Regions from separate parts of the Bacillus sp. KNSH39 genome, predicted to be linked through region 1. Evidence: riboswitches for the same ligand, from Rfam matches in the RefSeq annotation. Region 1 holds a riboswitch; each other region holds the start of a gene.

Region 1 (2,204 bases):
TACTAGAAAGTGTAATAGCAGGAACTAATTCTTTCAATCGGTTCATCACACAAGTACCTGCCTTTGTAACATACTAAGAAGCTCATCTTTCAGCGCTAATACTTCCGGTTTATATAAATCTTTTCGTGTTCTGTTATGATCAAGCGGTACAGTCCGCTCAGTCAAAGTCGTTATCGGCTGCTGTTCCACTACTAAAACTCTGTTTGAAAGAAATAACGCTTCTTCAACATCATGAGTAATGAATAAAATTGTTTTTTCCCACTCTTGCCATTGTTCAAACAACCATTCTTGCAAAGAGGTCTTCGTTAAAGCATCCAACGCACTAAATGGTTCATCTAACAGCAATATCTCCCCGCCTGTTAATAAAGTTCGAATAAAAGATACACGTTGTCTCATCCCACCAGATAAATCTTTCGGATATTTTTGCTCATACCCTTGCAAACCAAATTTATGTAACAGTTCCTTTGCCTTTACTTCTGCTTCTTTCTTCTGTACACCTTGGCACTCTAGCGGCAGGGCAGCATTCTCAATAATTGTTCTCCACGGCAAAAGCATATCTTTTTGCGGCATATATCCTACAGGATGGTTCTTTGTTTCTGTCAGTTCTATCTGTCCAGTACTTACCTTTTCTAGACCTGTAATAAGGCGAAATAAAGTACTTTTTCCACATCCACTCGGTCCGATAATACTGACAAACTCTTTCTCATATATAGAAGCATTTAATTCATGGATGATTGGTTTCTCATCGTAATGAAAAGAAACATTATGAAACTGTAGTATGTTCTTGCTCCTCAAATCCCCACATCTCCTTACGATAGGACATATCCCAGAATAAATATTCAAATCGACTGGAATATAAGAAGATCTCCTCTAATCTTTCTAGTTCTTTCTCAGACTTTCCAACTGCCATTTCATTTAATAAATCTATTAACCAAATACAAAGATTACCGTATTCTTCCGAACTATATCCTTGAATCCACTCACCAAAAAACTCATGATCTCTTGCTCCAGGAATATCATTTAAACGCTTTCCAATTTCCCAATAGCTCCACATACATGGAAGAAGCGCTGCTATTAATTCCGCAAGTGTGCCATTTTGAGATACAGACATCATGTAATTTGTATAAGCTAAATTTTTAGCAGATGGTTTCGCAGACTCTATCTCCTCTATAGAAATTCCAAGTCTTTTTGCATATTGTTTATGGATTGTCATTTCGCCATTTAATATTCCATCAATTTGTTCAGCGAACTTTCCCATCACTTGTGGATTCGTTGCTTTTACAACACCAATCGCATATAACTTTGCATAATCTAGCAGATATAAATAATCTTGAATAATATAATACTGGAATTTATCTTTTTCTAACGTGCCATCTCCCATACCCACTACAAACGGATGATTATGACTCATCTCCCAAACCGGTTGCACAGTTTCTAATAATCTATCGCAAAATTTCATTTCTCTATCCCCTTTCAATATATGTATCTAAATAAAAAACCACTTCTATATATAAGAAGTGGTTACAGCAAATAAAGTTATACATTTATTCGATGTTCCACTTCCCTTCGCTAGTATTACCTAGATCAGGTGTTGTAAGGGTTAAGGATTATTCCTCTCTCAGCAAGTCAAGCACCCCTAGTGGTTTCAATATGAAATTTTCAAATAAAAAAGCCCCGTTTCTATACGCAAAGAAACGGGGACTCATTGTTAGTGTCCGAATTGCTTCCCTACGCTAGCATAATCTAGATCAGGTAATAAAAAGGATCAAAGGCTTACGGCCTACTCTCAGCTGGCAACACCAGCTCTCCTAGCAAACTATAAAATTATCACTGTCAGTATAACACCCTAATAAGACATCATCAACTTTTTTAATTTTCTTAATTGTCAACATAATATCAAAATTATACAATACATACATTCTATTTTAGAAAATAAAACCCCAATTAATTGTATAAAAAGGAATCATTATCCTCAAAAAATTTATTTTTATATTGATTTCATATTACATTTATGTGAATACCCCCACTATATTATATCTTTATACTATAATAAAATTACAACTATACAACTAGAGGAGGTCTCTATTCCATGAATATGAAAGCTACTGCTTTAACAGCAACTACTGTAGTGATTGCTTCTTTACTTCCTTCTATGGGTGAAACAAATGTACAAAAAGCAAACGCTGAACAATTATCTAATATTA
Region 2 (2,204 bases), 1.4 Mb from region 1:
TATTGATACAGTAATTGAAGGTATATGTGAACATCTATCTGTGGAAATAGAGAAAAAAGAACTTCATATTCATAAAAATATAAGTTCATTTGAAGTGATTGCAAATCAAGGCCGGATTGAACAAGTCATCGTGAACTTCATTACGAATGCTATACGATATACACCAAATAAAGAGGATATTATTATTTCTACAATAGATGAGAAGAATCGTATAAAAGTGTGCATTGAAAATAAAGGTACTCATATTGAAGAAGAGCAATTAGATAAAATTTGGGATCGTTTTTATCGCGTGGATACAGCTCGTCAGCGTTCACAAGGTGGGACGGGGCTTGGGCTTGCTATTTCAAAGAATATTTTAGAACTACATGATGCTGAATATGGGGCAGAAAATACAGAAGATGGTGTATTATTTTATTTCTATTTACCGAAAAAAGCGTAGACAATATGATCTATGCTTTTTTAATTTATTTTCATATTATCTTTACCTAATCTTTATTTTTAATCAGTATAATTTGTTTAGAATATGAGGTTATGTAAGGAGTCGATGAACCGTGCATAGCAATTGGCTAAGTATAATGGTATTTATTTTCTTTTGCGCATTTATTGTATTTTTAATTGATATTACGATATGAAAAAAGAGCGCTCATTAAGCGCCCTTTTTTTGTGTATTCATTTGATAAGCACTGATGCTTTTGAATAATCGTGGTGAAGTGATAAATAAAAATATAAGTAAAACGGTACATAAAATAAAAGAACCAAGCATTGTACTTCCATTTACGATTAATGAATATAACACAGCTGATTGACCTTTCGGCGCATATTGTCCCCAGAAAATAATGCCGGCAATAAAGTGGCAGAAATAGCGAGCAAAGCTACCGATAAATGTAGCAAGGATAATATAAGCAAGGACTTTCTTACCCTGATTTTGTTTTGATGAATGTTTGTGTTTACGGTTACCTAAATTTGATTGTTCTAAGCTATTTTCATTGGATGTTAAAAGTGCTTTTTGAATTGGACGATAGAATAAGCCAGCAAATCCGATAAAAGCAAAGGCAATGAAGTACTCAATGAATGCTTGAACAGGTGTTAAAATATAAGCATCTCCCACGACAATTTGTAATAGTCCCCAAACTAAACCGCCTAAGAAAGCTGATTTAAAGCCCCAGCGGTAAGCAATAATAAAAATAGGAATCATAGCGAATGAGATAGAACCGCCTGTTGGAAGTTTAAGTGATAATGGTAAAATATCGATAATCATGGCGAAGGCTGCAAGAATAGCAGATTCGATCATCGCTTGTAAATTGGTGTTACGCATGTTGTCTCCCCCTAAATCCAAGTTGTACAAAAAAAGAATAGATATCATAGGAGGATACGAAATACGTAAATAAAAATGAGGTATGTATTTCGGACGTTTGCACAATCCCTGCGTTAGCATTAACTAACAGGTTCGAAGGGTCGGAACGAAGTGTTCCCTCTCAGCGGCATGGCTCCCCCAGTGATAACGAGATTCTTTATTTGTTATTGTTTATTGTAAGCGAAATGGATGAGAATGGCAAACGAATACAGTATGACAATAATTGAAATAGAATTGTAGCGAAATGTTAATAAATATGAAGCAAAAGGGTATAGTACAAGAGAAATTGGGTGTGGTATAATTTTTTTGAAAATAATTATCATTCTCTTCTGAGGGGGAAGGTTATGAGCTTAGTAGATATTAAAATTGGAGAGAAAGTGTTAGTAAAAAGTATTCAGTCTTTAGATCAGCTATTAAAGCGTAGACTAGCTGCTTTCGGTCTTGCTGAAGGAAGCGAACTTCGCCTGAAACAGAAAGCGATGTTCAAAGGTCCTTGTACATTGGAGTGTCGTGGACAGTTAATTAGTATTCGTCATTGTGACGCGAAAATGATAAAGGTGGAATTAGCGTGAATAAGGTAGCTTTGCTAGGGAATCCGAATACAGGGAAGACATCATTATTTAATGCACTTACTGGTTCTTATGAATACGTAGGAAACTGGAGCGGTGTAACAGTAGAAAAGAAGGTTGGTAAATTAAAAGATAGACAAGGAACATTAATTGATTTGCCAGGTGTGTATGATTTAAATCCAGTTTCACGTGATGAAGGTGTTGTAACAAACTTTCTATTAACAGAAGAATTTAATCATATGTTAAATATCGTAGATTCCTCGCAGTTTGAAAGAAATATG
Region 3 (2,204 bases), 320 kb from region 1:
GCGCTTATTGCGAAGTCTGCTTTTCCTGATGCTATCATTTGCTCTGCTGTTACATTGTCACCTGGTTGAATAATTTCTACATCTAATCCTTGCTTTTTGTAATAATCTTTCGTTTGCGCTACATACAAGCCAGTATGATTCGTATTTGGAAACCAATCTAATACTACTTTTACTTTTTGATCTTTACTTGCACTTTCTTCTTTCTTCGCCGGATTACATCCAGCCACACCTACCGCTACTAAGGCAGCTAACATAACTTTCAAACCTTTTTTCATTTTCTGCCGTCCTTTCTATATATCCATGGTGCTGTTATTCTTGCCATAAACTCTACGATAAAATACAGGCATAATGTCACCATAACGATGATTGCTGCAACACCAAATACTCGGGCAGTCAAAAAGGATTTTGTAGCCCTCGTAAGCATAACGCCTAATCCTTCACTTGCACCGAGCCATTCTCCGATAATTGCCCCCATTACGCTATATGTAACTGCAATTTTTAAACCTGAGAAAAAGTATGGAAGCACTGCTGGAAATTTTACTTTCTGGTAAACTTGCCATTTTGTCGCCTTCATTGTTTGTAACAGTTTCAACATGTTTTTATCTACTGTTTGAAAACCTTCTAAAATACTAAGCGCAATTGGGAAGAAACAAACGAGTATTACGACCATTACTTTCGGCAACATCCCATATCCAAACCAAATAATAAATAGCGGTGCAAGTACAACAATTGGAATTGTTTGCGAAATAACGAGCAATGGATTTATTAAAATACGAAATAACGGTATAACGTCCATAATAATTGCGATGCTCGTCCCCAATAAAATTGCAAAGAATAGTCCAATTATAACTTCCTGCAGTGTTTGCATCGTATTTGGTAATAGTAAATCTTTCATCCCAATTAATTCTTGAACAATGGCAGAAGGCTTTGGTAAAATCCACGGTTCGATTTTAAATAATGAAACAGATCCTTCCCATATCGCAATGAGAAGGATAAGCCAAATAGTTGTAATAAGTTTAGATTGCTTCTGGTTTTGCATATTCATCACGGTACTTCCAAACCTTTTCATCTATCGTTACACCAGTGCTTGGACGATAATGGATTTTAATAGAAGTAATCACTTCTTCTGCTCCAGCATCGACGCAAGCTTGTTGCGCACGTTTAACGACATCAAGAAGTACATCTAATTCTCCTTCCAAAGTTGTTTCCATTGCCCCTACTTCATAACGAACTCCCGATTGTTGCACAACTTCAATTGCTTTATCGACAACAGAATATACATCTTTCGTTTTTGCTTGTGGTACTACTGAAAATGACATTGTAACTTGTTGTGACATAATAAAATCCCCCTTATAAAAATAAATTTCAAAAATAAGAAAAGGCTTTCCTACTGCGTAGGAAAGCCTTGTATGCAAGTTATTACAGAATAACATATGCTACATCACTTTAAGTAACTCCCTACGCTGGCATTATCCAGATCAGGTTGAGGGTCGATGTTTACTTACATCCTCTCAGCCAATTGGCTCCCCGGTCCTTAATTCGTTTTCATTGTAGCATGATTTATTTTATTGAACAAACAAAAGCATGCATAATCATTTCATTATTTTTGGAAAATAACCAACTTTTTCACCATGAGCTAATAACTGCTGAATAAATTCTTTATTAATTGCTGGTACTATCAATTCTTTTTTCTTAATCCATTTATTCGTTCTACGCGTACCCATTACAATTTCAGATTGCTGCGCTCCATCTCCTGCAACTTGAGAAGCAATTAACTCTGCTATTACTTCATTTCCCTTCGCTAATGCAAGTCCGGTATTTACATATTCTGAAAGTGGAACCATTTCAAGATTGTATCCACACTCTCCAATTAGCTGTATAAATTGTTCAAACTCAATTTGATGTGGATGACAAATATGTAACGTCTCTCCTATAATTTGCGCATCTTGCAAATACGATACAATTGATTTACTAGCAAAATCAATTGGTGTGAAATCAACTTTCCACTTCACATTTGGTGCTTTCCCAATTAATAGCATTGTTTTAATAAGACGATAAAATGCGTTTCCTTCAATATTTTGTTGGAACGAACCTGTTTCTGAATGACATGCTAAATTACCTGCACGATAAATATTTCCACGCAAACCATTTTTCATTGCTTCACGAACAATGTTTTCCGCTTGTAGTTTACTATTTGAATATAC
Region 4 (2,204 bases), 320 kb from region 1:
AAACGTTTGATTGGTTTATTTAGCTTAACTTTATCGATAATCCAGCGTGCGACTAATTCCCCTTCACGTCCAGCGTCTGTTGCTACAATAATTTCATTTACATCTTTTCTAAGTAGCTGACTTTTTACAGCATTAAATTGTTTACCAGTTTGTTTAATAACCGTTAATTTCAAACGCTCAGGTAGCATCGGTAAATCTTCTAAATTCCACTTTTTATATTTCACATCATAACTTTCTGGATCTGCTAATGTAACGAGATGACCTAAAGCCCAAGTTACAATATATTTACTACCTTCAAGATAGCCGTTTCCTTTTTTATCACACTTCAGTACACGAGCAATATCTCGTGCAACGGAAGGTTTTTCAGCGATTACAACGCTTTTTGACATATTAAAAACATCCTTTCAAATTTCCATAAGTTAAATATAGCATACATCTTCTTGAGATTCAGTTTCGCTCCATATTTCAGCTGTTTTTAATGGAGTTAACAAAATCCCAACTGATTAAAGTTTCACTTTATCAGTTGCCTCTATATCAAATAGAAAAGTAAAGAACTTGTTATTTTACTAGAATAAGAGTAGACTTTGAAGTAGATGAATAAGAAACACATGGGAGTTTGTGGATACAAACTGAGAGTATGGCTACTAGTCCGTCATTGACCATTTGAACCTGTTGGATAATGCCAGCGTAGGGAGAGTGTAAAAGCACATATTCAGGCACTTTGCGTACGCGCAAAGTGTCTTTTTGTGTATCTCCCATCATTATAGTTAGGAGATGAAAAGGATGAATATGAAAGAAATTAGTAAAGTAGTGGATTTGGTGAGAGAATCTAATCCGCTTGTTCATAATATTACAAATGTTGTTGTAACAAATTTTACTGCTAACGGTTTGTTGGCACTTGGGGCATCGCCTGTAATGGCGTATGCGAAAGAAGAAGTAGCAGAAATGGCTAGCATTGCTGGAGCGTTAGTATTAAATATGGGGACACTTCGTCCTGAAGAAGTAGAAGCGATGTTACTCGCGGGTAAATCAGCAAATGCGAACAATGTGCCAGTACTATTTGATCCAGTTGGTGCAGGAGCAACTTCGTACCGAACAGAAGTTGCGAGACATATTCCGGCTGAAATTGAGTTAGCAATTATCCGCGGAAATGCAGCTGAAATAGCAAATGTTATTAATGAGAAATGGGAAATTAAAGGGGTAGACGCTGGTACTGGAAATGGAAATGTTGTAAGTATTGCAAGGCAGGCAGCAGATGAACTAAATACAGTTGCGGTCATTACTGGAAAAGAAGATGTTGTTACAGATGGAGAGAGAACTATTGTTATTCGAAATGGTCACCCTATTTTAACGAAAGTTACGGGAACAGGTTGTTTACTAACTTCTGTAATAGGAGCATTTGTAGCAGTGGAAAAAGATTATGTAAAAGCAGCAGTAGCAGCATTAACGTTTTATGGTGTAGCTTCGGAACTGGCAGCTGCTAAGACCGTGGAAAAGGGACCTGGTAGTTTCCAAATTGAATTTTTAAATCAGTTAGCGAATACTACTTCTGGTGATATTGAGAAGTATGGAAAGATTGAGGAGTTAGAGTAAGAGGGAGTGAAAGAAATGGCACGCATTGAAATAGATAAAATGTCTAAGCTATTGCAAGTGTATTTTATTATGGGAAGTAATAACTGCACAAGGGATCCTTTAGCTGTATTGAAAGAAGCGTTAGATGGTGGAGTGACAATTTTTCAGTTTCGCGAGAAGGGGGAAGGTTCTTTAATCGGAGAAGATAGAGTGCGCTTTGCAAAAGAATTGCAGACGCTTTGTAAGGAATATAGCGTTCCTTTCATTGTAAATGATGATGTAGAATTAGCCATTGAATTAGATGCAGATGGTGTTCATGTAGGACAAGATGATGAAGGAATTACATCTGTTCGTGAAAAAATGGGAGATAAAATTATCGGCGTATCTGCTCATACAATTGAAGAAGCACGCTTTGCAATCGAAAATGGAGCAGATTATTTAGGCGTTGGACCTATTTTCCCAACGAGTACGAAAAAAGATACGAAAGCGGTTCAAGGAACGAAAGGATTAGCCTATTTTAGAGAACAAGGAATTACAGTGCCAATCGTTGGTATTGGTGGGATTACAATTGAAAATACAGCGGCAGTTATAGAAGCGGGTGCGGACGGTGTTTCAGTTATTTCAGCAATTAG

What was found. A riboswitch is a leader RNA that binds a small molecule or an ion and turns the genes downstream of it on or off. The one in region 1 is predicted to bind thiamine pyrophosphate.
Region 2: another riboswitch for thiamine pyrophosphate. It lies ahead of thiT (energy-coupled thiamine transporter ThiT); the one in region 1 lies ahead of tenA (thiaminase II).
Region 3: another riboswitch for thiamine pyrophosphate. It lies ahead of ACUL40_RS21930 (MTH1187 family thiamine-binding protein); the one in region 1 lies ahead of tenA (thiaminase II).
Region 4: another riboswitch for thiamine pyrophosphate. It lies ahead of thiM (hydroxyethylthiazole kinase); the one in region 1 lies ahead of tenA (thiaminase II).

What each region holds. Positions count from the first base shown of each region.
Region 1 is NZ_JBQXYO010000001.1:4,608,067-4,610,270, reverse strand. It holds gene ACUL40_RS23550 (ABC transporter permease) at 1-46, opposite strand, end outside; gene ACUL40_RS23545 (ABC transporter ATP-binding protein) at 46-795, opposite strand; gene tenA (thiaminase II) at 764-1,459, opposite strand; TPP riboswitch at 1,545-1,648, opposite strand; TPP riboswitch at 1,709-1,820, opposite strand; gene ACUL40_RS23535 (SH3 domain-containing protein) at 2,090-2,204, shown strand, end outside.
Region 2 is NZ_JBQXYO010000001.1:3,186,133-3,188,336, reverse strand. It holds gene ACUL40_RS16335 (sensor histidine kinase) at 1-439, shown strand, start outside; gene thiT (energy-coupled thiamine transporter ThiT) at 647-1,315, opposite strand; TPP riboswitch at 1,403-1,504, opposite strand; gene ACUL40_RS16325 (FeoA family protein) at 1,699-1,926, shown strand; gene feoB (ferrous iron transport protein B) at 1,923-2,204, shown strand, end outside.
Region 3 is NZ_JBQXYO010000001.1:4,292,692-4,294,895, reverse strand. It holds gene ACUL40_RS21940 (ABC transporter substrate-binding protein) at 1-275, opposite strand, end outside; gene ACUL40_RS21935 (ABC transporter permease) at 272-1,045, opposite strand; gene ACUL40_RS21930 (MTH1187 family thiamine-binding protein) at 1,017-1,337, opposite strand; TPP riboswitch at 1,439-1,540, opposite strand; gene ACUL40_RS21925 (non-ribosomal peptide synthetase family protein) at 1,593-2,204, opposite strand, start outside.
Region 4 is NZ_JBQXYO010000001.1:4,283,645-4,285,848, forward strand. It holds gene topB (DNA topoisomerase III) at 1-389, opposite strand, end outside; TPP riboswitch at 599-711, shown strand; gene thiM (hydroxyethylthiazole kinase) at 784-1,593, shown strand; gene thiE (thiamine phosphate synthase) at 1,609-2,204, shown strand, end outside.